4 regions of the Thauera humireducens genome follow, and region 2 is predicted to be linked to each of the others. Evidence: predicted binding sites of a transcription regulator. Region 2 holds the regulator's gene; each other region holds the start of a gene.

Region 1 (7,302 bases), 530 kb from region 2:
TCAGGCAGCTTGTCGAGCACCGCGCGCGTCAGGTCGGCCCGACTCATGCGATCGATCGGCGAGATCTCGTCCACCCGGCCCCACATGATGTTCTGCGTGCCAATCGTCAGCCGCAGGTCATCTCCGCGCCAGCGAAGATAGTTCTCGGTGTAGTCGCCTCGCGCGCGGTTGAAATCACGGCCGCCGAACTGCGTCAGCACGTCGAAACGCATGCCTAGCGCGTACTCCAGGTCCCCACTGCCGCCCTTGGCGCTGACCGCCCCGCGCAACAGGCCGGCCCCGGAGGATCCCGGATCATCGGTGAAGCCACCCACTTCCAGTCGCAGCGACTCGGCACGCACGCTCAGACCATCGGCATGCAACTTCGACGTCGATGTCAGGCCCAGCGCCAGCATGCAGGCCGCCATGGCACGACGTCGCCGCTCAAACATGAAACGCATCTCACACTCCCGCATTGTTGTTCTTTTCGCCATCACGCCCGAAACCGGCACCATCAAGGGCGGAACTCTCGTTCCATGCGCTCGTCCTCGAGCGCCTTCGAGCTGAACAGACGTTCGGGCAGGCTCCGATCGTAGGCGATGCTGCGCACCGTCAGGCGCGTCTGATGCCCGCTGCCCAGGTCGGTGAGCGTGCTGTCCATCACCGTCCAGTAGCCCTGAACCTGCTCCCGCCGCTCCACCCGCAGCCGCTTGCTGGGCGCCTGCGGATCCTTCTCGAAGAAATCGATCCGCAAGGGCAGATGGGACGCGGGATCGATCCAGCTCACGCGCCGCTTGTAGACCGAATTGCCCGCCTCGACCGGAATGCTCTCGAGCACATCGCACTCCACGCCGTCGACGACCTCGCGACCCAGCAGACGGTGTTCGTCCATGCTTGGTTTGCGGTCGCGCAAGTCCTCGTAGTAGTAGTCCGAGTTAACGAAGCGGCCGCCCTTGCGGTTCGAGTCCACCCGGCGGACGCGCTGCATGGCGGGCAGGTAGATCCACTGGTTCGAAGCGCCGTCGGCCGCGTCTATCGTCAGCAGGCCGGTGCCCTCGATGTCTGCCGGTTCGGTGAAGCGGATCAGGGTGGACACCTCGCCCTCCGGGGCGCTGCGCCGGTACAGCAGCATCGACCTCAACCGCGGGCTGCGCCCCTCCTCGACGAGCGCCATGGTGACCGCGGACGTGGCGTCGTCGCCATCGAGGCGGTCATAGACACGCTGAGCCAGCGCCATGCCGGCTTCGTCCGCCATCGCGGCGCCGGCCAGCAGGAATCCCGACACGAAAAACGCCAATGCCCGGGCCAGACAACCGCCAGACAGCCTGCCTGTTCCAGTCAACATCACCCCCTCCAGATCAAGCAGCCGAGCCATGCACCGGCATGCGAGGCCGATTCTAACCCACACACCCGGCGCAGGCTGCCGGATTCCGCGCTCACGCGGTCGGGCTCAGCTTCTCGAGCCGTTTCTTCGCGACGAAGCTCTTGATCCGCTGCAGCGGGTTGCGGTTGCCCAACCACAGGCGGCGGTGGCGGAAACGCCCGAGGCGCGCATCGAGGTAGGTGTACCACGGCACGCAGCGCAGTTCTTCAGGGTGCAGCAACGCAACCAGCGCCTGCGTCGTGATGAAGCCGGTGCACAGCTTGCATCCCGCCACCGAACTCGGCCCCTTGCGCGCCTTCAGGTTGATGAACTTCGGATCCAGATATTTCAGGTGGTACATCTCGGGCGCGAAGCCGAGCATGAACTGCACGATCTTCTCGTCCTCGCTCATGTCCGGGGTGATCGCAAAATAATCCGCATACGGCATGCCCTCCGGACCAAAAGCCAGCACCCCCGCACCCAACCCCAACGGGACCGCTGCCACTGTCGCCAGCCCGCGCGCACTTGCCGCATTGATCAACAACGGATGCATATCCACCGCGAATGCATCCACCGCATCGATCGCCAGATCCACACCGGCCAAGAACGCGTCGATATTCCCCGTGGAGATCCCTTCCGGGAAGGTCTTGATGCGCAGCGCGGGATTGATCTGCAAGGCATACTCGACCATGACATCGAGCTTCCGCCGCCCGATCGTGCCCATGTTGGCGCCATACTGACGATTGAAGTTGACCAGCTCGAATTCGTCGAACTCGGCGAGGTGAAAGCCGCCAACGCCCGCTCGCACCAGGCTGATCAGATAATCGCCCCCGACCCCCCCCATGCCGGCAATCGCCACCGTGGCATTGCACAGGCGTTGATGTTGATCGGGACTGACGACGCCGAGATTGCGGCTGAAGGCTTCGTCGTAGTTGAAGGCGCTCAAAATGATTCTCCAGTGTGCGTAAGTTGGCGCCATCTTTTCGCAGAGCCCGCTGCATTACAAGGGCGAGCCCCAAAATATGCAGACGCGCAAACTACCCTACCGATCATGGCGCCCAAGTGTCGGCATTCTTTACACCGCCCACAAACATTGTTGAACCTACGCTCCTATCCAATTGTTTTTTCAACGCTAAAGGATTCGGGCACAAATCATGCTTATCGACCCGCGGGGGCAAACGCAGAAGCGACCAAAGCCCACACAACCAGGAGTCTAATCATGAAACTCAACAATTTCGCTGCAGTACTGGCCGCTTCGTCGATGTTTGCGTCGGGTGCCGCCATGGCCGAACCCTTCTACATCAACGTCAATAACTTCGACACTTCGCCGGCGATTGACGTGAGCCAACTCCCTGCCATTGTCCCGACAGACGGCTACACCTCCCTCATTCATCAGTTGGGGATCAACTGGTCAGCGACGTCTGTCTTCACCGACGATGATGGATTTGCGGGCATTACCGTCGGCGACTCCGTACTCGACTCTGGCTTCGGTACCGTATCGAGCTATCTAGACAGCAATGCCAATGCCATCGGCGGCGTAGAAGCTAACGAAGGTGTCGGCACCTTCCATCAGTTACGTTTCAGCTACAACGACCTCGTAGGGAAAGTCGCGTTCAACGACGGAATGGGCGGAATCCTCGCGAGGTACACAAGCGGGACCATCAACGTCTATAACGACAACAACGTCGATGGCGACACCTCCGATCTCGGAGAGAAACTGCTGATGACCCTGAAAATTCTCGACAGTGGCGGCACGGTCGGAAACGCCATCATCTTCGCTTCTGTCTCGTTCGTCGATCCGGGTTCGTTCTTCTTCCCGACTGCAACGGACTGGAGCTCGCTGACGGTAGCCATCAACGCTCGGATTGACTCGAACGTTGATCCGCTACTTCCGACGCAAATTCCGGGCACCAATCGGTGGACCCGCACCTCCACCTTGGATGGCAGCGTTTCGTTCAACCGTGTTCCTGAGCCGAGCGTGCTGGCACTGCTCGGTGTTGGTCTCTTCGGACTCGGCGCCGCGCGTCGCTTCAAAAAGACCGTCTGAGCTAGAGCTCTTCCGAAGCCGGAGTCGTCCCAAGTCTACCTTGGACAGGCGACGACTCCGGCGCAATCCCAAGTCTCACGAAGTGTGTCCCCCGCCGGACGCTCAAGAAAAAAAGCTGCGCAGCGATGCTGAGCAGCTTTTTCTATTTTTGAAGCCTGTTATCGCCGACAGAGATCGCAATAGTCGCACACGACAGGCCGACAATCCGTTTCAAACCACAACGCGCTCCACCAAGGACACGAACAACGGCGCAGAGGGAAGCGCCGGCTCCACACGGACACCCCCGCCGCCGAGCGGCAACGCCAGTTCATCTCCGCCAATCATGAACGAATAGAGATTCGCATTACGCCCAGCAAGCACCGCTCGTGCGTGCTGGAGGTCGATCAGATACGGCTGCCTCGCAGGATACACATCCTGACGAGCCGGCCCCGCTGGGGAGAACGGAAACCCCAGCCGCCCATAGAGGCGAGCCAGTGACGGCTCCATCGCAGCGAAGCAGTGGGTAATCCCGTAACGCCCCATCAGGCGAAAGATCTCCCTGTACAGACCAAGCGTAACAAGTGCTCCGAAACGTCGCGAGCCAACGAAGCCACCCCGGCCCTGACTTTCTCCTGCCTCACGCGCGCCCCAGGGTTGGATCAAGCCGTTGCCGCGCACTCGGCGCAGGGCAGGAGCCAGCGTCAAGCGCCCGACCTCTCCCACACGATCCAGCGGCACGCCATCAACCAGTTGCAGCGAATACCGGGCGCTGACATTGAGCCCCTTGGGTCCGGGAAGGATCAGGCGCGAGCAGGCAAGAGCCTCGCCCGTGCTGCGAGCGCGGCAGAAGATATGGAGACTGTGAACATCGAACTCATCGGTTTCGAACGTACTCCCCGCGGACGAAGGGATGCGTTTCAGCTCTCTGCAAAACACCGCATGGCGCAACGCGAGGTAGTCCTGATACGCCCCTGAACCCGGGCTGACAATCAGGTACTCGACGTTCTGAAAAGCCATACTTCCTCCACTGGTACGTCGACCTCCACACGGTCTCTGCGCATGCCATCAATTCCGGCAAAGATACCGAAGCAGCGCTCTCATAGCTTTGACTGAAATGTAAAACACTTCGTGAAACAGATCACGATCTCCGCGTGAAATCGCGCTAGCCTGCCGGTCTTGTCTCCCCGCCGGCCCGCATGAATTCAAGCAAAGAGGCCTCCCTCTCCCCCAGACTGCGCTCCATTTCCAGTGCGCTGATCAGGAAGACGCGACGCGGAGGGCTCACCGCCTCATTGACAGGCCCAACGGGGACAAAGGGAAACCCGAGGGCGACAAGCAAGCGGCTGAAATGGCTGTCCATCGCAGCCACGCAGTAGTCGATACCCAGTTGCCGGCAGAGTTGATACACCTCACGGTACATCCCGAGCACGAGTTCGGGCTGGTGACGGCGAGCACCCTCCCGCTTACCGGACATTTCCTCTTCGGGACTGCCCTGAATCTTGCCCTGGTCAGCATGCCGCCGACGGAAATGCGGGGCGATAGCCATTCGCGAGATTTCGCCAGTGTTGTCATCCCTCGCATCCGCATACGGCAGAGGACGATCGATCGTGTAGCGGGGCGTGACGTTGAGTCCGTGCAAATTGGGCAGGATGACGCGGACGAAACCCGCAACGGTCTGTGTCGGCTTGTGCGTCGCCAGGAAATGACGGCTGTACGGATCGTACTGGTCCGTCTCGATCGGTTTGCCGTTGCTCGACATCGCATTTGGCGGCTCGACACGCCCGAGCTCCTCGCAGAAGATCTCGTAGCGCGCTTCGAGATAACGCTCATACGCCGACGTGCCGGGCAAAACTTCCTCGAAGCTGAAATAAATCGTCTCCATGCTCAGTTCCTGTTCCTGATCCGCTTCGATGTCATACATTCTTCTGTCCGGACACGATGAACACGCCGGCCGCCACCAGACGGCGCCCGGCCGCGACATCTGCCGCCAGATCCTCATAGAGTTTGCGCGCGTCGACACTCTCACCAAGCAGGGACGCCTTGTAACCCAGCAGGATGTTGAAGAGGACGCCAAAGGGCAACTCGGTGCTGGTCAGCGACATGACGCGGGCCTTCACGTTCGAGAAACCCGCATGCCGCATCATCCCGGGTAGTTTGCGGCCGATGAAGCGATCGCCGCCTTGCGTGTGCTGCACAGCCTGCGCCGACTGCATCACCTCGGTCACGCGCGGCTCCTCGGGATGGAAGATGACCAGGCCGTCGTCCGAATCGACCGCACAGAACACACCACCAGGTCGCAGTACGCGAAAGACCTCGTCGACCACAGCCTGCGGACCGGGCACATGTTGCAGCACGAAGCGTGCATACCCGAAATCAATGGACGCATCGGCCAGTGGGAGCGCGTTGCCATAGGCCTGATGCGGATGAAGACCTCGTGCCGGCGGCTTCTTGACGTTCTCCGGCAGCTGCTTCAACAGGGCCGCGTTCGGCTCCACCGCATGAAGGCTGCCGTCGGGTGCGAGCTCGCTCAACAGGTCCGAAACGTAACCCGGCCCACTGCCGATTTCCAGCACGTCGTGTCCCGCCTGAATGCCGGCTGAGCGCAGGATCGAGGCTTCGATACCCCGCACCGCCATTGCCTGCTGGCGCAGGCGTTCGGTCTGAAACGCTGCGTCGTTCAAGGCATCGAAATCGTAAGAGCCGGTACTTGTCATGATCAGTTTCCAATGGCGCGGGCCGGCACCCGGGAGCCGCATGATGCCTTGCTTACGGCGACGCGGCCCGCTGAATGACGCACCAAGTATTTTGCTGCAGTTAAGGAACTATTGCACGCTTCCGACCGCGGAATTTGACAATTGTCATCCCCGGCCAATGCGACGGCATACGTATTGCGCAGGACGGCCTCCGATCTCTGCGACGGGCTACGCCGAATCGGGCGTTTCCCGTCGATGCAGCCAGTTCCGGACGAAGGCCTGAGCCTCCGGCAACCAGCACGCAAAGTCATCGGCAAATCCCGTTTCGTCGGCGATGAACTCCAGCTCGGCCTGCGCGATGGGATTTGGCTGTCGCGCACGCAGCGACATCCTCGCCAGGACGTCTGCAATGCCTTCGATCCTCGTGTAGCTCTGAAGCCAGCCTTCGCGCGCCATCATCGACAGCGCGGGTCGCGCCGCAGGCGGCAGGTCCTGCAGGCGGCCGCCTATGTGCGCGTACACCCGGGCGCAGTAGTCATCCAGCGGCCTGTCATGATGTGCCTCCCATGCACGTGCGAGCAGGTGGTCGTAAAAGATGTCGACGAGCACACCTGCATAGCGCCGCCGCGAGGTAGAGACTCGCGTCCGGCTCCTACAGAAGGCAGGATGCGTCTCGGCGAACACGTCGATCGCGCGATGCAGCGCGACGCCGCGCGCAAGGTCGACAGGCAGGACGCCGGGCAGCGTTCCCTTGATCCAGTCGCCGACCACGCCACCGACGATCAGGGCGGGTTCTTCACCGGCAAGCAGGGCATGGGCGAGGAAGTTCATGGGCGCCTGGAGCCGGAGCGTTGTCGACCAACACGAGTGCGAACTAGCAAGTCATCCGCCCCTGCAGATAGGCCACCAGGTCGGCCAGCGTGACCAGGCGCCGATAGTCGGCCTCGGGGATGCTGACCTTGAGCCGCTCGGAGAGGCCGATCAGGAAGTTCAGCCAGTCCATCGAGTCCAGATCCACCTGCTGGCGCAGGGGGCGGTCCGGGCGCAACCCGCTGCCATCGACTTCAGGGGCGATGGACTGCAGCGTTTCGATGAGGACGGCAAGCAGTTCGGTGTCGTTCATGGCGACGCTCTCGCGCGGTCGGTTTCAGAGATCCCTGGGATGCTGCAGCAACTCGCGCAACGCGCCAAGGAACAGGGCGCCGCGGTGACCGTCCGAGACGCGGTGGTCGGCCGCAAGG
Region 2 (7,302 bases):
GGACGCGGCCGGGCACGCCCGCTGCGTGGACGCCCTGCAGCGTCCGCTGCCGCGCGTCGAACTGGGCCTGCAACTGCGGAGCCTGGCGACGGCGATGCTCGACGTATCCGACGGCCTGCTCGGCGATCTCGCCCACATTCTGGAGCGTTCCGGGGTTGGTGCCATCGTGGAGGTCAACGCCCTGCCGCTCTGCGCGCTGCGCGCGACCGGCGCGGACGCGGCGACGGCCAGACGCTGCCTGCTGTCCGGCGGTGACGACTACGAGCTGCTGTTCACCGCACCGGTCGGCGCACGCCCGGCGCTACGCGAACTGTCCACCAGACTGGGTCTGCCGCTGCACCGCATCGGCCAGATCACCGGCCAGACAGGCGACTGCCTGCTGCGCGAATCCGACGGCATGCTGGCTCCCGCCAGCGCCTCGGGCTACGATCATTTCGCCTGAGTAGTCATTTCGCCTGAGTAGTCATTTCGCCTGAGTAGTCATTTCGCCTGAGCGTGCGCACGCGAGCCGCCACGCCCACATACCGCAGAACCCCGATCAGGACCCCTCAATGCGCCCAACCCCGCGCCTGCTGCTGAGCCACCCGACCCACTTCATCTCCCTCGGCTTCGGTGCCGGACTGTCGCCGTGGGCGCCGGGCACGGTCGGCACCTTGCTGGCGTGGGCGCTGTACCCGTTGATCCGCACCCCGCTGTCGGAATTCGTCTTCCTCGCCCTGCTCGCCAGCCTGTTCGTTGCCGGGGTGATCGCCGCCGAACGGACCGGACAGGCACTGGGCGTGCCGGACCATGGCGGCATCGTATGGGACGAGATGGTCGCCACCTGGCTGGTGCTCGCATTCGCCCCCAAGACGCTGCTGTGGCAGGCCATCGCAGTGGCGCTGTTCCGCTTCTTCGACATCGTCAAGCCGCCGCCGGTGCGCTGGGCGGACCGCAGCTTCAAAGGCGGCTTCGGGGTCATGTTCGACGACCTCGTTGCGGCGGGCTACACCTTGCTGGCACTGGCGGTACTGGTCACACTGTTCGGCATCTGATCCGAAGGGGAGGAGAGGCATGGACACCGAACTCGACGCGCTCTCGGTCGCGGTCGGCGAGGCGCTGGCCGCGCGCGGCTGGATGCTGGCCACCGCGGAGTCCTGCACCGGCGGCTGGATCGCACAGGTCGTCACCGCCACCAGCGGCAGTTCGGCCTGGTTCGACCGCGGCTTCGTCACCTACTCGAATGCGGCCAAGACCGACATGCTCGGCGTCTCTGCGCACACGCTCGACAGCCACGGTGCGGTGAGCGAAGCCACGGTCGCCGAAATGGCGGAAGGCGCCCTGGCACGCAGCACCGCGGACCTGGCCGTCGCGGTATCCGGCGTCGCCGGCCCGACCGGCGGCAGCGCGCAGAAACCCGTCGGCATGGTGTGCGTGGCCTGGGCGCAACGCGGGGTGCCGACACGGGTCCGTACGCTTCAGCTGCCCGGGGATCGCACGGCCGTGCGCCGTCAGACCGTGATCCACGCGCTCAGCGAAGTGATCGAACTCGCTCGCTGAAGCGGCTGGCGGGCGCCGACCCGCGGCATTGCTGTATTCATTTACAGGTCTTACACTGTCGCCGTCAGAGATGCCCGACAGCATCACAGCAAGCTCTGTGCCATAATTCGCCAATCACTCAGGAACGACTTTCATGGACGACAACAAGGCCAAGGCGCTCGCCGCTGCGCTCTCGCAGATCGAAAAGCAGTTCGGCAAGGGCTCGATCATGCGCATGGGCGACGGCAACGTCGAACGCGACATCCAGACCGTGTCCACCGGCTCGCTCGGGCTCGACATCGCACTCGGCCTCGGCGGCCTGCCGCGCGGTCGTGTGGTCGAGATCTACGGCCCGGAATCATCCGGCAAGACCACGCTGACGCTGCAGGTCATCGCCGAGATGCAGAAGCTCGGCGGCACCGCCGCGTTCATCGACGCCGAACATGCGCTCGACGTCGGCTATGCCGAAAAGCTCGGCGTCAACATCCAGGACCTGCTGATCTCCCAGCCCGACACCGGCGAACAGGCGCTCGAGATCGCCGACATGCTGGTGCGCTCGGGCGGCGTGGACGTGGTCGTGGTCGACTCGGTCGCCGCGCTGACGCCCAAGGCCGAAATTGAAGGCGAGATGGGCGACCAGCTGCCCGGCCTGCAGGCCCGCCTGATGTCGCAGGCGCTGCGCAAGCTCACCGCCAACATCAAGCGCACCAACACGCTGGTCATCTTCATCAACCAGATCCGCATGAAGATCGGCGTGATGTTCGGCAGCCCGGAGACCACCACCGGCGGCAACGCGCTCAAGTTCTACGCCTCGGTGCGCATGGACATCCGCCGCACCGGCACGATCAAGAAGGGCGACGAGGTCGTCGGGTCCGAGACCCGCGTCAAGGTGGTGAAGAACAAGGTCTCGCCCCCGTTCAAGGAAGCGCACTTCGACATCCTGTACGGCGAGGGCATCTCGCGCGAAGGCGAGATCATCGATCTCGGCGTCGACCACAAGATCGTCGACAAGTCCGGCGCCTGGTACGCCTACAAGGGCGACAAGATCGGCCAGGGCAAGGACAACTCGCGCGAGTTCCTGCGCAACAACCCTGCGCTGGCGCGCGAGATCGAGAACAGGGTCCGCGTCGCGGTCGGTCTGCCTGAAATGCCGCCGGCGACGCCCGCTGCGGCAGCCGCCGAGGCCTGAGCGCCCGACGCCATGGCCGAGCCCAGCCTGCGCGAGCGCGCCCTTCGCCACCTCGCCCGCCGCGATCATTCGCGCGCCGAGCTGGCGCGCAAGCTCGCCGCGCATGGCGAGGCCGACGAGGTCGAGGCCGTCATCGCACGCATGGGCGAACTCGGGTTGCAGTCCGACAGCCGCTTCGCGGAAGCCTTCGTGCGCGGCAAGGCCGCGCGTTTCGGCGCGAGCCGGCTGCGCAACGAGCTGGCCCGTCGCGGCATCGAGCGCGAGCTGATCGACGAGGCCATCGCCGGCGAATGTACCGAGTCCGAGATCGAGCGTGCCCGCAGCGTGCTGCATGGCCGCTTCCGCGAGCCGCCGACCGACCCCCGCGAGTGGGCCCGGCAGGCGCGCTTCCTGCAAACCCGCGGCTTTGCGCCCGACCTGATCCGCAAGCTGCTGAAAGAGCCCTACGATGAGTCTGCTTAAGGTCGCCGGTCTGCAGAAGCGCTACAAGGCGCGCACGGTGGTGCACGACGTCGGCTTCGAGGTCGGCTCGGGCGAGGTCGTCGGCCTGCTCGGCCCCAACGGGGCGGGCAAGACCACCTGCTTCTACATGATCGTCGGCCTGGTGCGTGCCGACGGCGGCCAGATCGGACTGGACGGCAAGGATCTCACCCACCTGCCGATTCACGCCCGCGCCCGCCTCGGCCTGTCCTACCTGCCGCAGGAAATGAGCGTGTTCCGCAAGCTCACGGTGGCCGAGAACATCCGCGCGGTGCTCGAACTGCAGGGGCTGGAGTCACGCCAGATCGACGAACGCCTGCAGGAACTGCTCGAGGAACTGGGCATCACCCACCTGCGCGACAACACCGCGATCTCCCTGTCGGGTGGCGAACGCCGCCGCTGCGAGATCGCCCGCGCGCTCGCCACCGATCCGCGCCTGATCCTGCTCGACGAGCCTTTCGCCGGCGTCGACCCGATCGCCGTGATCGATATCCAGAAGATCATCCGCTTCCTCAAGGAACGCGGCATCGGCGTGCTCATCACCGACCACAACGTGCGCGAGACGCTTGGCATCTGCGATCGCGCCTATATCATCAGCGAGGGTCGCGTGCTCGCCAGCGGCCAGCCTGACGAGATCATCGCCAACGAGAAGGTGCGCCAGGTCTACCTCGGCGAACATTTCCGCCTCTAGCGCCCGAATGAAACCCAGCCTCCAGCTCAAGCTCTCGCAGCACCTCACGCTGACGCCTCAGCTGCAGCAGTCGATCAAGCTGCTGCAGCTGTCCACGCTCGAGCTGAACCAGGAGATCGAGCGCTTCCTGCTCGAGAACCCGATGCTCGAGCGCGAGGAGATCGACGACTTCGTGCCGCAGCCCGGTCTCGCCACCAGCACCCCGCCTGCCGAACGTGAGCGCGAGCGCGAACGCGAAACCAGCGCCGAGGCCGCCAGCGACGGCGAAGCAGGAAAGGCGAACGATCGCGAGGACAACGAGGAAGGCATCGACTGGTCCAACGTCGGCAGTGGCGCCCAGGCCAAGCGCGACGATGACGACGACACCGACTTCCAGGAGTTCCAGGCGGCCGAGCTGTCGCTTCGCGACCACCTCGACGAACAGGTGGCGCTGTCGCCGCTCTCCGACCGCGACCGCGCGCTGGTGCGCTTCATCATCGAGGCGCTGGACGACGACGGCTACTTGCACCAGCCGCTCGAGGAATTGCTCGAGTTGCTACCACCCGAGCTCGACATCGACCTCGACGAGCTTTCCATCGCGCTGCGCCACGTGCAGCACCTCGACCCTGCCGGCATCGGCGCACGCAGCCCGCAGGAATGCCTGTCGCTCCAGTTGCGTGCGATGCCCGAGACGCCGACGCAGATGCTCGCGCTCGAGATCGTTGACCAGCATCTCGAACTGCTCGCCGAGCGCAACTTCGCGCGCCTCAAGAAACACACCGGTTGCGACGACGACCAGCTGCGCGCTGCCCACGCTCTGATCTGCAGCCTCGACCCGCATCCGGGCTCGCGCCACTCCGTCTCCGAGACGCGCTACGTGCTGCCTGACGTCATCGTGCGCAAGATCCGCGGGCGCTGGACCGTCAGCCTCAACCAGGACGCGATGCCGCGCCTGCGCGTCAACCGGCTCTACGCCAGCCTGCTGCAGCAGAACCGCGGCCAGGGCGGCGGCCTGACCGGCCAGTTACAGGAAGCACGCTGGCTGATCAAGAACGTCCAGCAGCGTTTCGACACCATCCTGCGGGTCTCCCAGGCCATCGTTGACCAGCAGCGGCAGTTCTTCGATCATGGAGACGTGGCGATGCGGCCACTCACTCTCCGGGAGATCGCGGACCAGCTCGAACTGCACGAATCCACCGTTTCGCGCGTCACAACGCAGAAATACATGGCGACGCCGCGCGGTGTGTTCGAACTCAAGTATTTCTTCGGCAGCCACGTCTCCACCGACACTGGCGGAGCGGCCTCTTCCACGGCGATTCGGGCACTGATTCGTCAACTGGTGGACGCCGAGGACAGCAAGAAGCCGCTGTCCGACGCACGGATTGCAGAAGTTTTGGGCCAGCAGGGTATCGTGGTCGCACGACGCACCATCGCGAAGTACCGCGAATCACTGAATATCCCGCCGGTCAGTCTGCGCAAATCGATCTGACAACAACAGGAGTTACCATGAATCTCAACATCACCGGGCGCCACGTCGAGGTCACCCCGGCCATCCGTGACTACGTGAGCACCAAGCTTGACCGCGTCATCCGCCACTTCGACAACGTCACCAGCGTGGCGGTGATCCTCTCCGTCGAAAAGCTGAAGCAGAAGGCCGAAGTCACGCTGCACGTGCGCGGCAAGGATCTCTTCGTCGAAAGCGACGACGCAGACATGTACGCCGCCATCGACTCGATGGCTGACAAGCTCGATCGTCAGGTGCAGAAATACAAGCAGAAGATGGCCGACCACAACCACGAAGCCCTGAAGCATCAGGAGCCGGAAGCCTGATTGCCAGGTTGCGGTTTTATGTCCGGGGTGTGGGTATAATGCGCGCGTTTTCAAGACGCGGCTTCAACGCATCCCGGTCCGTCCGATCGCCCAGCGCGGCGCCAGCGGCAACGGCGCTGCGCAAGCTCCACTGCGAATGAGCCTGATACCTCAACTCCTGCCACTGTCCAATGTGGTGGTCGATCTCGATGCAAGCAGCAAGAAGCGTGTCTTCGAACAGGCGGGGCTGCTTTTCGAGAACAACCAGGGCATCGCCCGCAGTCTCGTGTTCGACAGCCTGTTCGCTCGAGAACGGCTTGGCTCCACAGGCCTCGGCCAGGGCATCGCCATCCCGCATGGCCGCATCAAGGGCCTGAAGGAAGCGGCCGGCGCCTTCCTGCGCCTGGCTGCCCCGGTGCAGTTCGATGCGCCCGATGGCCGCCCGGTGAATCTCCTGTTCGTGCTGCTGGTGCCCGAGCAAGCCAACGAGACCCACCTGCAGCTCCTGTCCGAGCTCGCGCAGATGTTCAGCGACCGCGCCTTCCGCGAAGCACTACTGAACGCGCCCGACGCCGAACACATCCACCAGATGTTCCTCGACTGGGGTACCGATGCGGCAGACAAGCGTCGCGAGGCTGTTTGAGGCCCAGCGCGAGCGCCTTGAACTCACCCACGTCAGCGGACGGCTCGACGCCACGCTGGCCGTCGCTGAAGAGCGTATCTGGCCGGCCGACCTCGTCGGCCACCTCAACCTGATCCACCCCACGCGCCTGCAGATCATTGGCGCAGCCGAGCTGGCCTGGGCACGGCGCCAGACGACCGACAAGGTCGCCCATCACCTCAACGAGATCCTGTCGACCCGGCCACCGGCCATCATCATCGCCGACGGCTGTGCTGCCTCGAACATCATCCACGGCATCTGCGAGGCCCACGACGTCGCCCTGTTCACCACGCCGCAGCCCGCGGCCGGCGTGATCGACCAGCTGCGCCTTTACCTGTCACGGGAACTGGCCGAGAAGATCTCCTTGCACGGCGTCTTCATGGACGTGCTCGGTGTGGGCGTGCTGATCACCGGCGATTCGGGCGCAGGCAAGTCGGAACTCGCGCTGGAGCTGATCTCGCGTGGCCACGGCCTGGTGGCGGACGACGTCGTCGAGTTCTCGCGCGTCGCCCCCACCGTGCTCGAAGGACGCTGCCCGCCGATGCTGCAGGACTTCATCGAAGTCCGCGGCCTGGGCATCCTCAACATCCGCACCATCTTTGGCGAGACGGCCTGCCGGCGCAAGATGCGCTTGCGCCTGGTCTGCCACCTGGAGCGCCGTCAGCCGGGCGCGGGCGACCCCTCCCGCCTGCCCCTGCAGCAGGAGGTCAAGGACATCCTCGGCGTGAAGGTGGCGCGGGTCGTGCTGCCCGTCGCCGCGGGACGCAACCTCGCCGTGCTGCTCGAAGCGGCCGTGCGCTCGACGATCCTGCAGTTGCGCGGCGTCGACACGATGCAGGAACTCATCGACCGCCAGATGCGGTTGATGCAGGCCGAAGGCCACGACCCCAAGGCCTGACTCGCACCCCGTCGCGTTCCGCCGCGCGGCGTCGTGACAGCCCGCCTTGCCGCAGCGCCGCATCGGCTGCTACCCTC
Region 3 (7,302 bases), 150 kb from region 2:
GTGTCGAGCACCATGCCGTTGTCGGGCAAGGCTTTGCGCGCCTGTTCGGCTAACGGCAGGGCCTCGTCCGTGCGACCGCGTTCAGCAAGCATGTGCGCGAGGTTGTTGAGCGCCAGCCCGTGCTCTGGTGCGCGTTCGAGGATGTTGCGGTACTCGGCTTCCGCGGCCTTGGCCTGATCGTTCGCCTGCAGCAGGCTGGCTAGCAGGAAGCGATTGCGAATGCTGTCGGGGCTCAGCTTCACCAACCGGCGTGCGGTGTCGATCGAGGCCTTGAGTTTGCCTTGGCGCGACTCGATCGCCGCGAGCAGGTATAGGGTTTCGGCATCGTCCGGCTTCAGCTTCAGGGCGGCGCGTGAGGCCGCCTCGGCACGCTCGTATTGGGTAGCAAACGCGAAGTAGCGTCCAGCCTCGAAGTGCGCCACAGGATCGGTGGGATAGCGCTGCTGTAGCAACTCTGCGGCCGTGGTGGCCGCGGCGAGGTCACCGCTGGCCTGCGCAGCGGCTAGCCAGCGCGTCACGATCGGGCGCGGGGCACCGGTTTCGGCAGCAAGTTCGCGCAGCATGGCGGCGGCGGCAGCTGCGTCCTGGGCGTCGAGCAGCAGCTCGGCCAGCCGTGACTTGGCGCGCAGCGGCTGGTGGTTTGCGGCGGCGAGCGCGTGCAATGCATCGATCGCCTGCGGGCGGCGATCAAGGGCAATGAGCGTTTCAATACGTTGGAATTGCGCCTCGATATTGTCTGGGGCGAGCTTGAGGGCGCGCTCCAGCGCGGCGAGAGAGCCTGCGCCATCCCCGGTGTCGCGCAGCGCGATTCCGCGCGCGAGCTGGTAGCCTGCATTGCCGGGTTCGGCCGTCGCGGCCTTGTTGAAGCGGGCCAGGGCCTCCTGAGTCTTGCCCAGGCGCAGGTAGGCGGTGCCGAGCACCACGTTGGCGTTGAGTTCGGCACCGCGCGCCTGCTCGGCCAGTCCGTCGAGCAGCGCCACGGTGTCCTCGAAACGTCCGCTGAGGTTGTAAAGCCGACCGAGGTTGATCTTGACCCCGATGTAGCCCGGCGGCGTGCCGGTGAGGCCCTTCTCGAAATGACTGATGGCGGCAGGAATCTCGTTGCGCGCCTCGCGGATCAGGCCCATGCGCTGATGGGCAAAGCGATCGGCCGGGTCGATGCGCAGGGCACGCTCGAAATGCTCGATTGCCTCGTCGTTGCGGTCCATCGCCAGCAGCAGCGAGCCCGCCTTTGTGATGGCCGAGCTGCGCGTGGGGGCGAGTTTGATGGCCGTCTGCAGGGCTGCCAGTGCCTCCTTCGGTTGTGCCCGCAGGCCGAGCGTGACACCGAGCAACTCGTGCGCGGCGGCGTCGCGCGGATGGATCTTGACCGTTTCGCGGGCGAGTTGCTCTGCACCTTCCAGGTCTCCGGCGCGCAGTCGCTTGACCACTGCATCCAACGAGGGGGCGGCCTGGCCGCGTTCGAATCCGAGTTCGGGCAGCGTGCTGGACAGGGACTCGGTCAGCTCTGCCGCCCGACGTTCATCCTCGACCATCAGCGCGGCGGGTGCGACCCCCGCCCACAGCACCGTGCTTGCGGCGAGAAAGTTGCGCGCGAGAAGCGTAGCGCTATGAGGGCGTGTCCCGGTCATGGTGTCTCCAGCATTTGAGTTGGAACCGGTATTCCACCTGTGCGCGATCGATCGCGCAAGGACCTGTTCCACACGATGACAAACGAACGGCGGCTCCGAAGAGCCGCCGTTCGCTGCCAAGGCAGGTGCTGCTTAGTGCTTGCGACGGCGCGCGAAACCGGCCCCGAGCAGGCTCGCGGCAAGCAGGCCGAGCGTGCCGGGCTCAGGGACCGTCCCGCCACCATCAGCGGTCACGGTGATGAGGTCACGCTCGGACGCGCCGGCGACACCCGGGGCGATAACGGTGAAATCATAGTCGCCCGGCGTCAACCCGGTGATCGTCATGTCGAAGGTCCGCGACTCGCCGCCGGCAACGTCGTCGCAGCCTTCCGTGCTGGTGCACACGAAGCTGATATTCAATCCGGCGGGCACGCCACCCTGCACGGCCAGGGACAGGTCGAGGGTGGAGGTGGCGTCACCGATAGCACCGACGATCGAATCGACGATGTTGGCGATGGGCACGGAGGCGAAGTTATTGACGATCACGCCGCCGGTCGCGGCCACGATCGAGTCGGCCTGGTTGCTGCCGTCGATGCCGCTGTTGTCGCCGCTGCTATTCATCGCGACCACGGTGACGCCGTTCGCCGTCAGTGCCGCAATGGCCTCATCCTGGCTGACAGTGGTCGTGTGCGAAACGATATCGCCGAACCATACGATCACGCGCGCCGCGCCTTCACGCCAGCCAGTCGCCAGACCGGTGCTGTAGCCTGCACCGCCGTTATCGGTGGTGCCAAGCCCGTCCGTGAAGCCGCCCGAGGTGGCCACCTGGTGCAGCGCAAAGAAGTTGGCTTCCGGGCTGTCGCCGCCGCCGCCAGCCGCCCAGGTGTTGATCGCAGCTTCCACCTGCGTGGTGTCGGTGGTGATCATCGATTGGCGGGAGTATGCCGCCGTCAGGTTGGCAGCGGGCGGGCTCGCGATCGGAACACCTTCGCGGGGGTCGCCATCGTAGCTGCCGACGCCGAAGGCGATATCGGTATACGTGTCCTGCAGTGCGGTCAGGAGGGCTGCCGCCGTGGTCTTCACGTTGTTGATGGGGCCGCCCATGCTGCCGGTGTCGTCGGTGAGGAAGAAGACGTCTACCTTGCTGGCGCCGATGGCGTCGGTGGTGACCGTTTTGCTGACGGTGACCGAGCCACCGACCGCAATAGTTGCCTCGAAGGTGGCGGGGCTAATCGATCCGGCGATAGCTGCGGCCGGGACGGTGAAGGCCGCGGTGATGGCGGCGGTGATGATGAAGCGTTTCATGTTTTGGGCTCCTCGCAGGAATGAGCGCTTTGATTGCAGTGCCGGGATCGACTGGGAGCTTCTTGGGTCGGTCTCCCGTCAAAGAGCTCATAGCAATATTGGGGCCATGACATGAAAGTGTTTATAAAACAGTGAATTGTTTTCTTGCAGCTGGCGTGGGAAGATGAGATTGTAAAAAACGTCGACAGCCTTTCTCCTATGTAATGCCCTCTTTGCCCGGCGAGCAGGGTGGCCGAACACTTGCATGTGGTGCTGAGCTTTGGCGCTTACGTTGGTCGCGGATTAAATGCACAGGCCCCCGGCGCCCTCAAGGGGCAGGGGGCCTGCAGGCTTTCGCGATGAGGGCGGTTTCAGCCGATCATGCCCGCACCCACCGTGTTGTTGGTGCTCTCGTCGATGATGATGAAGGCGCCGGTGGCGCGGTTGTCCTTGTAGCGGTCGGCGACGATCGGCTGTGCGAGCTTGAGCGTGACACGGGCGATGTCGTTCATGGCGAGGCCGGTGCTCGCTTCTCGCTCCAGGGTGTTCACATCGAGCCGGTAATCGATGGTCGCGACCTTGGCCTTCACCTCGCGAGTGGTGTGCCGCACCAGATAGGTTCGGGCCGGATTCAACGGGGTTTCCGACAGCCAGCACACGGTGGCGTCGACTTGCTTGACGGGTTCTGGCGCCTCGCTCGACTTCACGATGAGGTCGCCGCGCGAGATGTCGATCTCGTCTTCCAGCAGCAGGGTCACCGATTGCTCGTGGATCGCGCGCGGCAGGCTGGCGCCTCCGAGTTCGATGCGCTTGACGCGGCTGGTGACTCCCGAAGGCAGCACGGTGACAGCCTCGCCGACGGCGATCTCGCCCGATTCGACCCGGCCCATGAAGCCGCGGTAGTCGTGCAGCTCGGGGTTGGCGGAATCCTGCGGGCGGCACACGAACTGCACGGGCAGGCGGAAGTTCTCGGCCTGTTCGGTGTGGGCGGCGGGGGCGTTCTCGAGGATGTCGAGCAGGGTCGGGCCGTCGTACCAGCCGAGGCGCTCGCCGCGATCGACGATCATGTCGCCTTCCAGCGCCGAGATCGGGATGAAGCGCACGTCATTGATGCCGAGCTTGCCGGCGAAGGCGAGGTACTCCGCCTTGATGCGCTCGAACACCGCCTGGTCGTAGTCGACCAGGTCCATCTTGTTGACCGCGACCACCAGGTGGGGAATGCCGACCAGGCTGGCGAGGTAGGAGTGGCGGCGGGTCTGCGTCAGCACGCCTTTGCGCGCATCGATGAGGATGATCGCCAGGTTGGCCGTGGAGGCTGCGGTCACCATGTTGCGGGTGTACTGCTCGTGGCCGGGGGCGTCGGCGATGATGTACTTGCGCCGGCCGGTGGAGAAGTAGCGGTAGGCGACGTCGATGGTGATGCCCTGCTCGCGCTCGGCCTGCAGGCCGTCGGTGAGCAGGGAGAGGTCGACCGCGCTCATGCCGCGCTTGGCCGAGGTCTTCTCGATGGCGTTGAGGGTGTCGGCGAGGATGGTCTTGGTGTCGAACAGCAGGCGGCCGATCAGGGTGCTCTTGCCGTCATCGACGCTGCCGCAGGTGAGGAAGCGCAGCAGGCCGTTATCGATCTCGGGCAGGTGTTCAAGGGCGGACATGGTCATGATTCCTTCAATCTTTCTGTCAAATTCAGTTGCTGATCGGCGCCGTTTGCCTTGCTTGCCGCTGGGGCCGCGCGGGGTATTCCTTCCGAGGCTGCGGAACTCGCCCTTCGGGCTCAGACAGTCCTCGCCTCTTCACGCATACCCCACACATCCCCAGCTACGTGCTTGCTGCGCGAAGGCACAGAACCCTCTACGTCCGCGGGTTCTGGTCTCGCGTTGGGCTGCTCTCACGATGCCTGGATGCGCACGGGGTGTTCCTGAAGGGGCGAGGACTGTCCGAGCGCAGCGAGTTCCGCAGCCCCGGAGGGAACACCCCGTGCGCGTCCCCGCAACGAACCTTTCAGCACAGACACTCAAGCAAGAAAACAACGCTCAGAAATACCCTTCCTTCTTCCGCTGCTCCATCGACGCCTCCGAAGTCTGGTCGTCCATCCGCGTCGCACCTCGCTCGGTGATCGTCGTCGTTGCCGTCTCTGCGAGGATCTTCTCCACCGTGTCCGCGTCGGATTCCACAGGCGCCGTGCAGGTGATGTCGCCCACGGTGCGGAAGCGCACCAGTACGTCCTCGACGACGTCGCCGTCCTTCGCCGGGGTCAGCTCGGTCACCGGCTGCAGCAGGCCGTTCTTGCGCACTACCGGGCGGGGGTGGGCGAAGTAGATCGACGGCAGTTCCAGCTGCTCGCGCTGGATGTACTGCCACACGTCGAGCTCGGTCCAGTTGCTGATCGGGAAGGCGCGGATGTTCTCGCCCTTGTGGCTGCGCGCGTTGTACAGGTTCCACAGCTCGGGGCGCTGGTTCTTCGGATCCCACTGCCCGAACTCGTCGCGGAAGCTCATGATGCGTTCCTTGGCGCGCGCCTTCTCCTCGTCGCGCCGCGCGCCGCCGATGCAGGCGTCGAAGCCGAACTCCTCGATCGCCTCCAGCAGGGTCACCGACTGGTGCTTGTTGCGCGACTCGCCCGGGTGCTTCAGCACCACGGTGCCGCGCGCCATCGAGTCTTCCACCGAGCGCACGATCAGGCGTTCGCCCAGCTCGGCGGCGCGCTTGTCGCGGAAGTCGGTCACTTCCTTGTAGTTGTGGCCGGTGTCGATGTGCATCAGCGGGAAGGGGAAGCGGCCAGGGCGGAAGGCCTTCTCGGCCAGGCGCAGCAGGCAGATCGAATCCTTGCCGCCGGAGAACAGCAGCACCGGGTTGGCGCACTGGCCAGCGACTTCGCGCAGGATGTGGATGGCTTCGGCCTCGAGCCAGTCGAGGTGGGACAGCGTCTGTTTGGTCAGCGTCGACATGATCAATTTACCGTTGCGGATGCTTGTTCGGGTGTGTGCGGAAGGCGCGCAGGGCCGCCTTGAGGCCGGCGCGTAGCGCGCCCAGGCGGTGTTGCAGGCTGCGGCGGCCGGCGCCGACCACGGGCGTGTGCGGGGCCTGCGCCGGGTGCTTGGCGTTCATCGTTTTACCCCTTCTTGACGTGGAGGCCGCACTCCTTGGAGGCGGGGTCTTCCCACCACCAGCGGCCGGCGCGCACGTCCTCGCCCACGGCAATGGCCCGTGTGCAGGGCGCACAGCCGATGCTGGGGTAGAACTGGTCGTGCAGCGCGTTGTAGGGCACCTCATGCAGGCGGATGTAGGCCCAGACTTCTGTCTCGCTCCAGTCCGACAAGGGGTTGAGCTTTTCCAGCCCGTTGGCGCCGTCGAACTCGCGCAGCGGCAGACCGCTGCGGGTGACCGACTGGGCGGCGCGCAGGCCGGTGATCCAGGCCTGCTTGCCCGCCAGTGCACGGCGCAGCGGCTCCATCTTGCGCACGCCGCAGCACGCCTTGCGCAGTTCGACCGAGTCGTAGAAGGCGTTGATGCCGTGGCTGCGCACGAAGGTCTCCACTGCGGTCGCATCCGGGAAGTAGATCTTCAGCGTGGTGCCGTAGCGTTGCTCGACCTCGCCGATCAGCGTGTAGGTCTCGGCCGGCAGGCGTCCGGTGTCGAGCGAGAAGATCTCGATCGGCAGGCCGTTCGACAGGATCAGGTCGGTCAGCACCATGTCCTCGGCGCCGAAACTGTTGGCGAAGGCGAGCTCGCCCTTGCCACCGAACTCGGCCACCGCCTCGCGCAGCAGGGCCAGCGCGGCCGCGGCCTTGGCGCCGACGGTGGCACGCAGCGCGTCGGTCAGGGCAGGGCGGGTCGCCGGGTTGCGGGTGGCTGGGCGCAGGATCGAGACGCTCGCGTTCATCAGGCGGCCTCCCCCTGCAGCGGGCGGCGCGATTGGCGGCGGAACAGCGGTTCGGGTCGGTCGACCGCAGCCTGGTAGGGCTCGGAGAAGTCGTTCAGGCTGGCGAGTGCGGCGTCGAGCTGGGCCGGCGTGTACTTGCCCTCCTGCGGCTGCAGCACGCTGAAGCCGCAGCGCAGCAGGAAGAAGAACTGGTCGCGCAGCACGTTGCCGATCGCACGCAACTCTCCGCCGTAGCCCAGGCGGGTGCGCAGCAGGGTGGCGATCGAGTAGCCGCGACCGTCTGCGAACTTGGGGAAGTCGACCGCAACCAGCGGCAGTGCCGACAGGTCCGCCGTCAGCGCGGCCGGATTCTCGTTGCCCGCCAGCCAGACGCCGAGCACGCCCGCCTCGGCCTTGGGCAGCAGTTCCTCGCGGCGCGCCTGCCACACCGCCAGCGGCACGATCACGCGGCCGGCGGGCAGGGCGATGGTGGCAGCCTCGTCCCCTTCGGCAAGGCGCAGCACGGTCCACTCGTCCGCATGCACGCGA
Region 4 (7,302 bases), 580 kb from region 2:
ATGACGTGCCGCGCACGGTCGGGGACATGGGCGTGCAGCCAGTCCTCGAATACGTCCTTCAGTTCGAGCGGCAGACGCAGCACGACATAGCCTGCGGTACGCGCACCGAGCGCGTGGGCCGCCTCGACCACCGCTTCCATCTCGTGATCGTTCAGGGCCGGAATCAGCGGCGCAAACAACACGCCGACCGGCACGCCGGCTTCGTGCAGGCGGCGGATCGTCTCGAGCCGCCGTGCGGGGCGGGCGGCGCGCGGCTCGAGACGGCGAGCGAGCGCGTCGTCGAGCGTCGTCACCGAGACCATGACCTCCACCAGATCATGTCGTGCCAGCTCGGCCAGCAGGTCGAGGTCGCGCTCGATGAGGGCCGACTTGGTGATCAGGCTGACCGGGTGGCGGGCTTCGAGCAGCACTTCGAGCAGTTGCCGCGTGAGACCGGTGTGGCGCTCCACCGGCTGCCAGGCATCGGTGTTCATGCCGAGCGCGATCGGCGCGCAGCGGTAGCCGGGCGCGGCCAGCTCCTTGCGCAGCAAGTCTGGGGCATCGGGCTTCCAGAACAGCTTCGTCTCGAAATCCAGCCCGGGCGACAGGTCGAGGTAGGCGTGGCTGGGGCGGGCGAAGCAATAGACGCAGCCGTGCTCGCAGCCACGATAGGGGTTGATCGAGCGATCGAAGGGGATGTCGGGCGAGCTGTTGTAGTTGATGACGCGGCGTGCGTTGTCGACGAAGAGCTCGGTACGCAGCGGTGCTGGCGCGTCGTCGTCCGGCCAGCCGTCATCGAAGGCGTCGCGGCGATGGACGAGGAAGCGCCCGCCCGGGCGGATGGTGCTGCCGCGCCCGCGCAGCGGCGACGTTGAGGTCAGCGCCGGTATTGCCAGCGAGATGGGTGCTGAGCTGTTTTTATATACAGTCATGAGGCGGAAGTGTCCGCCTCATGATTCCTGTCGTCAAGTGTGTGCAGGGGGCGAAACCGGGGCTTCGATCGAGGCGCCCGTAGCCCGTCTCAGCCCTGGACCGGCTTCTTGACCTTGTCCTTCAGGTCGCCGGCTTCGTGCTTGTCGCCCGAGCAGTTGCTCGGCAGGTTGATCTGCGCGGTCGACAGCAGGCTGGCGGCCTGGGCCGGGGTGCAGATGGAGTAGGCGAGCGCCGTCGTCGTGATGAGGGCGGCGATGGTCTGGCGTTTGATCATGTCTGGCTCCGTGGGATCTTCTTCGTTGTTCAGCGATCGACCGCCGGGCCTTCTCCGCGGAACAGGTCGGGAGTCAGGCCGTGGCGCTGCAGCAGCCGGTAGAACTCGGTGCGGTTGCGTTCTGCCAGTCGTGCGGCATCCGAGACATTACCGGCAGTCAGCTTCAGGATCTGTATCAGGTAGTTTCGCTCGAAGCGACGCTTGGCCTCGGGGTAGCCCAGTGCCTCGATCGGTCTCACGCGCAGGGCGCGCTCGACGAGGGTGCGCGGGATCAGCTGGGTCGTCGCCAGTGCGCAGACCTGCTCGACCACGTTCTGCAACTGGCGGACATTGCCGGGCCACTGGGCGGTGGCGAGTGCCTCCAGGGCGTCGGGGGCGAAGCCGCTGAGGTCCTTGGCGTATTTGACGGCTAGTCCGCGAAGGAAATGCTCGGCCAGCAAGGGGATGTCCTCACGTCGTTCGGCGAGTGTCGGTAGCTCGAGGCTGACGACATTGATGCGGTAGTAGAGATCCTCGCGGAACTGTCCGTCGGCGAGCGCGGCATCGAGGTCGCGGTGCGTTGCCGAGATGATGCGCAGGTCGACCGGCTCGGCGCGCGTGGCGCCGACGGGGCGCACCGCCCGCTCCTGCAGCACGCGCAGCAGCTTGACCTGCAGCGCGAGCGGCATGTCGCCGATTTCGTCGAGAAAGAGGGTGCCACCGTGAGCGGCCTGCAGCAGGCCCGTGTGATGGTGGGTGGCGCCGGTGAAGGCGCCGCGCACGTGGCCGAACAGCTCGGATTCGAGCAGGGGCTCGGGGATGGCGCCACAGTTGATCGCGACGAAGGGCGCCGCGGCACGCGGACTGGCGCGGTGGATGGCGCGTGCAAGCAATTCCTTGCCCGTGCCGCTGTCACCGCGGATGAGCACGCTGGCATCGGACGCCGCGATCAGACGGGCCTCGTCGAGCAGGGCGTGCATGCGCGCGCTGTGACTGATCAATTCGGCGCGCCAGTCCTCGTCCGCCTTCGGGCCCGTGCCCGGCGTCGGCGCAGTCCGCTGCAGCGTCTGGGCAAGGGTGGCGAGCAGTGCCTGGCTGTCGAACGGCTTCGTGAGGTAGCCCGCGACGCCGCGCGAGGTGGCCTCGACGGCATCGGGAATCGTGCCGTGGGCCGTCAGCAGGATGACGGGCAGTGCCGGGTGTTGTTGGCGGATCTCCTCGAACAGCGCAAGGCCGTCACCGTCAGGAAGGCGCACGTCGCTGAGGACGAGGTCGAAGCGTTCGACGCCCAGCAGGCTGCGAGCGGCTTCGATGCTCGCGGCAGCGCTGACGCGATAGCCGTTCGCCTTCAAGCGCATCGACAGCAGCCGCAGCAGGTCGGGGTCGTCATCGATCAGCAGCAGCTGCGGGCGGTTGCGGGCGGGCGCCGTCGCAGGCTGGCGAAGACTCGTCATGGGCGCCTCACCGCTGCGGTGCCGGGCCGCGTGGCGCGAGGCTGCGCTCGATCTCTGCCAGGGCGTCGAGCTTGCGCTGCAGCGCTGCGCTGCGCTGTTCGCTCTCTTCCAGCGCTGCCGTGCTGCGTTCGAGTTGCTCGGTGAGGCGTTCGTTGAGCGTGCTGAGTCGCTGCCTTTCGCTGAGCTGTTCCAGCAGGGCACGTGCGTAGGGGTGCAGCGCGCGGGCGTTCGGGTCGTCGGCTGCGAGCAGGCCTTCGAGCAGGCTGCGGGCGCGTGCGAGGTTGGGCGGTCGTTGCCCGGCGGCACGGATCGCACGTGTCAGTGTCTGTTCGGCGAGATTGACCTGGGCGACGGGGCGCGGTGCTTCGGCCGGCGGCGCGGGAGGCGGCACCGCGCTGCAGGCCGCGAGGCCGGCGAGCCCAAGCACCGACACGATGCGCCAGGCCGGCGGCAGCAGGGTTCTAGGTCGCATGGGGCAACTCGATCCGGAAGTGGGCGCCGCGCTCGGCGGGCAGCGCGAACACCTTGCCGCCATGGGCGGCGATGAACTCGCGCACGATGGCCAGCCCCAGCCCGCTGCCTTTGGCGCTGCGCTGGTCGGGCTGGCTGCCCTGGAAGAAGGGTTCGAAAATGCGTTCCAGCTCTGCCGTCGCGATGCCGGGGCCGCTGTCGATGCAGTCGATGAGCACGGTCTCGCCATCGCGGGCGAGCTCGATGCGGATGCGATCGCCCGCGGGGCTGAAGCCGATCGCGTTGGCCAGCAGGTTGGACAGGGCGATGCGCAGCTTGCCGGCGTCGGCCTGGACCAGCGGGGCCTCGCCGTCGATGTCGATGCGAATGCCCCGCGCCTGGGTCTGGAGCTGAAGCTCGGCAACGGTTTCGCGCACGAGTGGCAGCAGTGCCGTGGCGCGCAGTTCGAGCCTGCGGGCGTCGAACTGGGTCGCGTTGTAGTGCAGGAGCTGTTCGATCCGTTCCTGCAGTGCGCGGGTGTTGTGTTCGAGAATGGCGCTGACCTCCCGTTGCTCGGGCGTGAGCCGCCCGAGGACTCCGTCCGCCAGCAGCGAGACGCCCTCGCGCAGTGAAGCGAGCGGTGTCTTCAATTCGTGCGACACGTGGCGCAGCACCCGGTTGCGGTGCGCCTCGAGTTCGGTCAGGCGGAGGCGTAGCCAGTCGAGCTGCTGGCCGACCCGGCGCAGGTCGGCCGGTCCGTCCACCTCGATGACCTGCGTGAGCTGGCTGTCACCGAGCGCGGCGATCGCCTTCTCGATGCGTCGCAGCGGACGCAGCAGCCACCAGCCGGTGAGTGCGGCGAGCGCAATGGCGATGGCGACTGCGCCGAGGATCTGGGCCGTCAGCTCCTTGCGGCGTGCGTCGAGGGTGTCGAGCAGCGCACGTTCATCCCTTGCCACATGAGCGCGTGCTTCCGCGGCAAGCTGCTCGTTGATCCCGCTAAGCGCCAGCAGGGTCTCGGCACTGCCGGGGGAGGCTGTCGCCGCAGGCAGTGGTGGCCCCGCAAGTTCGCGCCCGACCGCCAGTACGATGTTCCCGGCGTGCTGGCGCCACGTGTCGGCCAGGGGCGCGAGCGCGGGGTCGAGCTGCTCGATGCGCGCGAGCGCCCGCAGCGCTTCATCCCGCGCGGCGAAGAAACGCTCGCGGATGGCTTCATCTTCCAGCACCAGGTACTGCCGGGCACTGCGCTCGAGATCGACCGAGCGTTCGGCCAGTTGCTGCACGCTCGCGTTGAGGGCGATTGCCGCTGTACTGCGTTCGCGGCCCTCGCGCGCGAACTGCTCGAGCGCCATCCAGCCGCTGGCGGCCGCTGCGCCCAGTACGCCGGCGATGAGGAGAAAGCTGGCCAGCAAGGTCAGGCTGAATGACGGACGCAACATTGAAGCCACTCGGCGACAGTTGGAATGCAAGCCCGAGAGTTTAGGGTAGCGAAGCGTGACGTAGATCACGCAAATGCAAGCCCAGGTTACGGACCGACTTCGCTGTCGCTCTCAGGCGACATGGCAATAGCCTTGTAGAACAGGTGCTTGGAAGCATTGCGGGCGATTCGTGTCGGGCTTTGGCGACAACTGGGCATGCCTAGGCTGGCCGTGGGCAACGCGCGATCTCGGGATGTCTGTCGCAAGTGTCTGATCATGAGGGAGAACTCAGGTCAGGCACGGCTTCTGCTAATACGGCTGATGACCGTACCGGACGGTCCGAGCCCAGTTCAAGGAGAAGTCATGTTCAACAAGTCGAATCTGTTCCCGAAAGCCGCCGAACCCCTCAGCCCGCGCGGCCCGTCCGCGCGGCCGGGCATGGGCGTCAGCAACAGTGCCCCGTCCGGTGTGGGCGTGTCAGGCGAGTCGACCTCGCTGCGCGATGCTGCGCCGGCTGCGGCCGTCGCCACGCCCGTCGAGGAGACGAAGGTGCCAGAGGCCTTCGATGGGGCCGCCGGTGGTGGCAGCCGTCTGATCGTCGGCCCCGACGTCAAGCTGAAGGGCGCCGAGATCCTCGACTGCGACACCCTGGTCGTCGAAGGCCGCGTCGAGGCGACGATGGACAGCCGTGTCATCCGTATCGCCGAGAATGGCGCCTATGCGGGGACGGTCGGCATCGACGTCGCCGAGATCCACGGACGCTTCGAAGGCGAACTGACCGCGCGCCAGCAACTGATCATCCATGCCACCGGCCGCGTCAGCGGCAAGATCCGCTACGGCAAGATCCTGATCGAGGAGGGCGGCGAGATTTCGGGTGACGTTCAGTCGCTGGCCAAGGCGGGCGCGAAGGAGGCCCTGCGCGCGGTGGAGAGTCGCAGCACGGAAAGCAAGCCACTTGCGGCGGTGGCTGGCTGAGGCTGGAGGGTGCCGGTCGCGGCTCGCGTAGCGCGGGCCGGCCGGTCTCAGTTGGCGGGCGTGGTCGCGCTGGCGACCGTGCCGGCTGCCAACTGCTGGGGCTGCCAGCTCCAGTGCTTCTCCCACGCGGCACGCACCAGGTTCGGGTATTCGGCCTTGCCCAGGCTGCCGTTGTAGCGGCCGAGCGCGCGGAAGAGGTTGCCCTTTTCGATGTCGAGGTAGTGGCGCAGGATCGTGCAGCCGTAGCGCAGGTTGGTGCGCAGGTGGAACAGGTTGTCGTCGGGCCGGTTCATGACCTTGAGCCAGAACGGCATGACCTGCATGTAGCCGCGCGCGCCGGCGGACGAGATCGCATACTTCCGGAAGTTGCTCTCGACCTGGATCAGGCCGAGCACCAGCTGAGGGTCCAGCCCGGCGCGCGTCGCCTCGTAGTGGATGCTGGTAAGCAGTTCGGTGCGGTAGCTGGCATCGGGGATGCGCTTCTGCAGGCGGCGCGACATTTCCGCCAGCCATTGCGCGCGTTCGCCGGCATCCGGGATCGGTAGCGTCGGCGCGGCTGCGTCACTTACCGCTTCGTGCAAGGCCGCCCGTACGCTGGCCGCCAGCGGCTCGTACTGCTGCGCCCCCGCGACTGCCGTGCCGCTCGCCAGCGCGAGCAGCAGCGCGGCAGCGAAGCGGGTCAGTGAGCCATGGGGGCGCATGACGGATCAGGCCTTGTCGAGGGCGCCCAGCACGTGGGCTGCGATGTCGCCGACGGCCAGCTTGGTCGCTTCGGCATCGCGACGCCCCTGGTATTCGACCAGGCCCTCCTTCAGCCCGCGGTCGCCGATGGTGACGCGGTGCGGCACGCCGATGAGCTCCCAGTCGGCGAACATCACGCCCGGACGTTCGTCGCGGTCGTCGAGGACGGCGTCCACGCCGGCTGCGATCAGCGCGTCGTAGAGCGTCTGCGCCTCGTCGCGCACCGCCTGCGACTTGCCCCAGCCCACCGGGCAGATCACCACTTCGAAGGGGGCGATCGCGCGCGGCCAGATGATGCCGCGAGCGTCGTGGTTCTGCTCGATCGCGGCGCCCAGGATGCGGGTGACGCCGATACCGTAGCAGCCCATCTCGAAGTGCTTGGGCTTGCCGTCCTCGTCGAGGAAGGTGGCGTTCATCGCCTTGGAGTACTTGGTGCCGAGATAGAACACGTGGCCGACCTCGATGCCGCGCTGGATGGCCAGCACGCCCTTGCCGTCCGGGCTGGGGTCGCCTTCGATCACGTTGCGGAGGTCGGCCACCAGGTCGGGCTCGGGCAGGTCGCGGCCCCAGTTGACGCCGGTGAAGTGGAAGTCCGCGTCATTGGCGCCGCAGATGAAGTCGGCCATGTGGGCGACGGTGCGGTCGGCGATGACCTTCACCGGCTTCTTCAGGCCGATGGGGCCGAGGTAGCCCGGCTTGCAGCCGAAGTGCTCGAGGATCTCGGCCTCGGTGGCGAAGCGGAAGCCGGACTTCAGGCCCGGAAGCTTGCCGGCCTTGACCTCGTTCAGTGCGTGGTCGCCGCGCACCAGCAGCAGCCAGACGGTGACGCCGGCCGGGTTGCCCTTGTCGTCGAGGTCGTCGGTGGCGAGCACCAGCGACTTCACCGTGGTGGCGAGCGGCACGCCGAGCAGTTCGGCGACGTCCTCGCAGGTCGCCTTGCCGGGCGTGGGGGTCTTTTCCAGCGCCTTGGCGGGTTCGGCGCGGCGCGCGATCAGCGACACCGCCTCGGCCAGCTCGATGTTGGCCGCGTAGTCGGAGTCGGGGCAGTAGACAATGGCGTCCTCGCCAGTGTCGGCGATGACCTGGAATTCGTGCGAGC

Evidence for each region. The regulator sigma-54, encoded in region 2, starts transcription at its own class of promoters, with help from an activator protein. The targets are predictions, from matches to a motif close to TGGCACGCTTNCTGCTNA.
Region 1: the regulator sigma-54 is predicted to act here: its motif matches at 2,486-2,503, upstream of AC731_RS19065 (PEP-CTERM sorting domain-containing protein).
Region 3: the regulator sigma-54 is predicted to act here: its motif matches at 3,005-3,022, upstream of AC731_RS17340 (PEP-CTERM sorting domain-containing protein).
Region 4: the regulator sigma-54 is predicted to act here: its motif matches at 4,783-4,800, upstream of AC731_RS19300 (bactofilin family protein).

Annotation. Positions count from the first base shown of each region.
Region 1 covers NZ_CP014646.1:4,101,197-4,108,498, reverse strand. The annotation lists gene AC731_RS19080 (DUF1302 family protein) at 1-440, opposite strand, end outside; gene AC731_RS19075 (outer membrane lipoprotein-sorting protein) at 494-1,264, opposite strand; gene AC731_RS19070 (ThiF family adenylyltransferase) at 1,416-2,288, opposite strand; gene AC731_RS19065 (PEP-CTERM sorting domain-containing protein) at 2,562-3,389, shown strand; gene AC731_RS19060 (GNAT family N-acyltransferase) at 3,600-4,385, opposite strand; gene AC731_RS19055 (PEP-CTERM/exosortase system-associated acyltransferase) at 4,531-5,289, opposite strand; gene AC731_RS19050 (methyltransferase domain-containing protein) at 5,282-6,124, opposite strand; gene AC731_RS19045 (acyl carrier protein phosphodiesterase) at 6,290-6,892, opposite strand; gene AC731_RS19040 (acyl carrier protein) at 6,936-7,184, opposite strand; gene AC731_RS19035 (dihydrolipoamide acetyltransferase family protein) at 7,209-7,302, opposite strand, start outside.
Region 2 covers NZ_CP014646.1:3,574,946-3,582,247, reverse strand. The annotation lists gene thiL (thiamine-phosphate kinase) at 1-442, shown strand, start outside; gene AC731_RS16655 (phosphatidylglycerophosphatase A family protein) at 552-1,034, shown strand; gene AC731_RS16650 (CinA family protein) at 1,054-1,539, shown strand; gene recA (recombinase RecA) at 1,673-2,707, shown strand; gene recX (recombination regulator RecX) at 2,720-3,169, shown strand; gene lptB (LPS export ABC transporter ATP-binding protein) at 3,156-3,878, shown strand; gene AC731_RS16630 (RNA polymerase factor sigma-54) at 3,886-5,346, shown strand; gene hpf (ribosome hibernation-promoting factor, HPF/YfiA family) at 5,364-5,687, shown strand; gene ptsN (PTS IIA-like nitrogen regulatory protein PtsN) at 5,824-6,309, shown strand; gene hprK (HPr(Ser) kinase/phosphatase) at 6,278-7,225, shown strand.
Region 3 covers NZ_CP014646.1:3,728,177-3,735,478, forward strand. The annotation lists gene AC731_RS17335 (tetratricopeptide repeat protein) at 1-1,631, opposite strand, end outside; gene AC731_RS17340 (PEP-CTERM sorting domain-containing protein) at 1,764-2,915, opposite strand; gene cysN (sulfate adenylyltransferase subunit CysN) at 3,266-4,546, opposite strand; gene cysD (sulfate adenylyltransferase subunit CysD) at 4,925-5,839, opposite strand; gene AC731_RS20095 (hypothetical protein) at 5,847-5,999, opposite strand; gene AC731_RS17355 (phosphoadenylyl-sulfate reductase) at 6,004-6,774, opposite strand; gene AC731_RS17360 (DUF934 domain-containing protein) at 6,774-7,302, opposite strand, start outside.
Region 4 covers NZ_CP014646.1:4,154,066-4,161,367, forward strand. The annotation lists gene AC731_RS19275 (PA0069 family radical SAM protein) at 1-911, opposite strand, end outside; gene AC731_RS19280 (hypothetical protein) at 1,001-1,186, opposite strand; gene AC731_RS19285 (sigma 54-interacting transcriptional regulator) at 1,216-2,619, opposite strand; gene AC731_RS19290 (hypothetical protein) at 2,627-3,091, opposite strand; gene AC731_RS19295 (ATP-binding protein) at 3,081-4,508, opposite strand; gene AC731_RS19300 (bactofilin family protein) at 4,851-5,462, shown strand; gene AC731_RS19305 (lytic transglycosylase domain-containing protein) at 5,510-6,163, opposite strand; gene AC731_RS19310 (proline--tRNA ligase) at 6,170-7,302, opposite strand, start outside.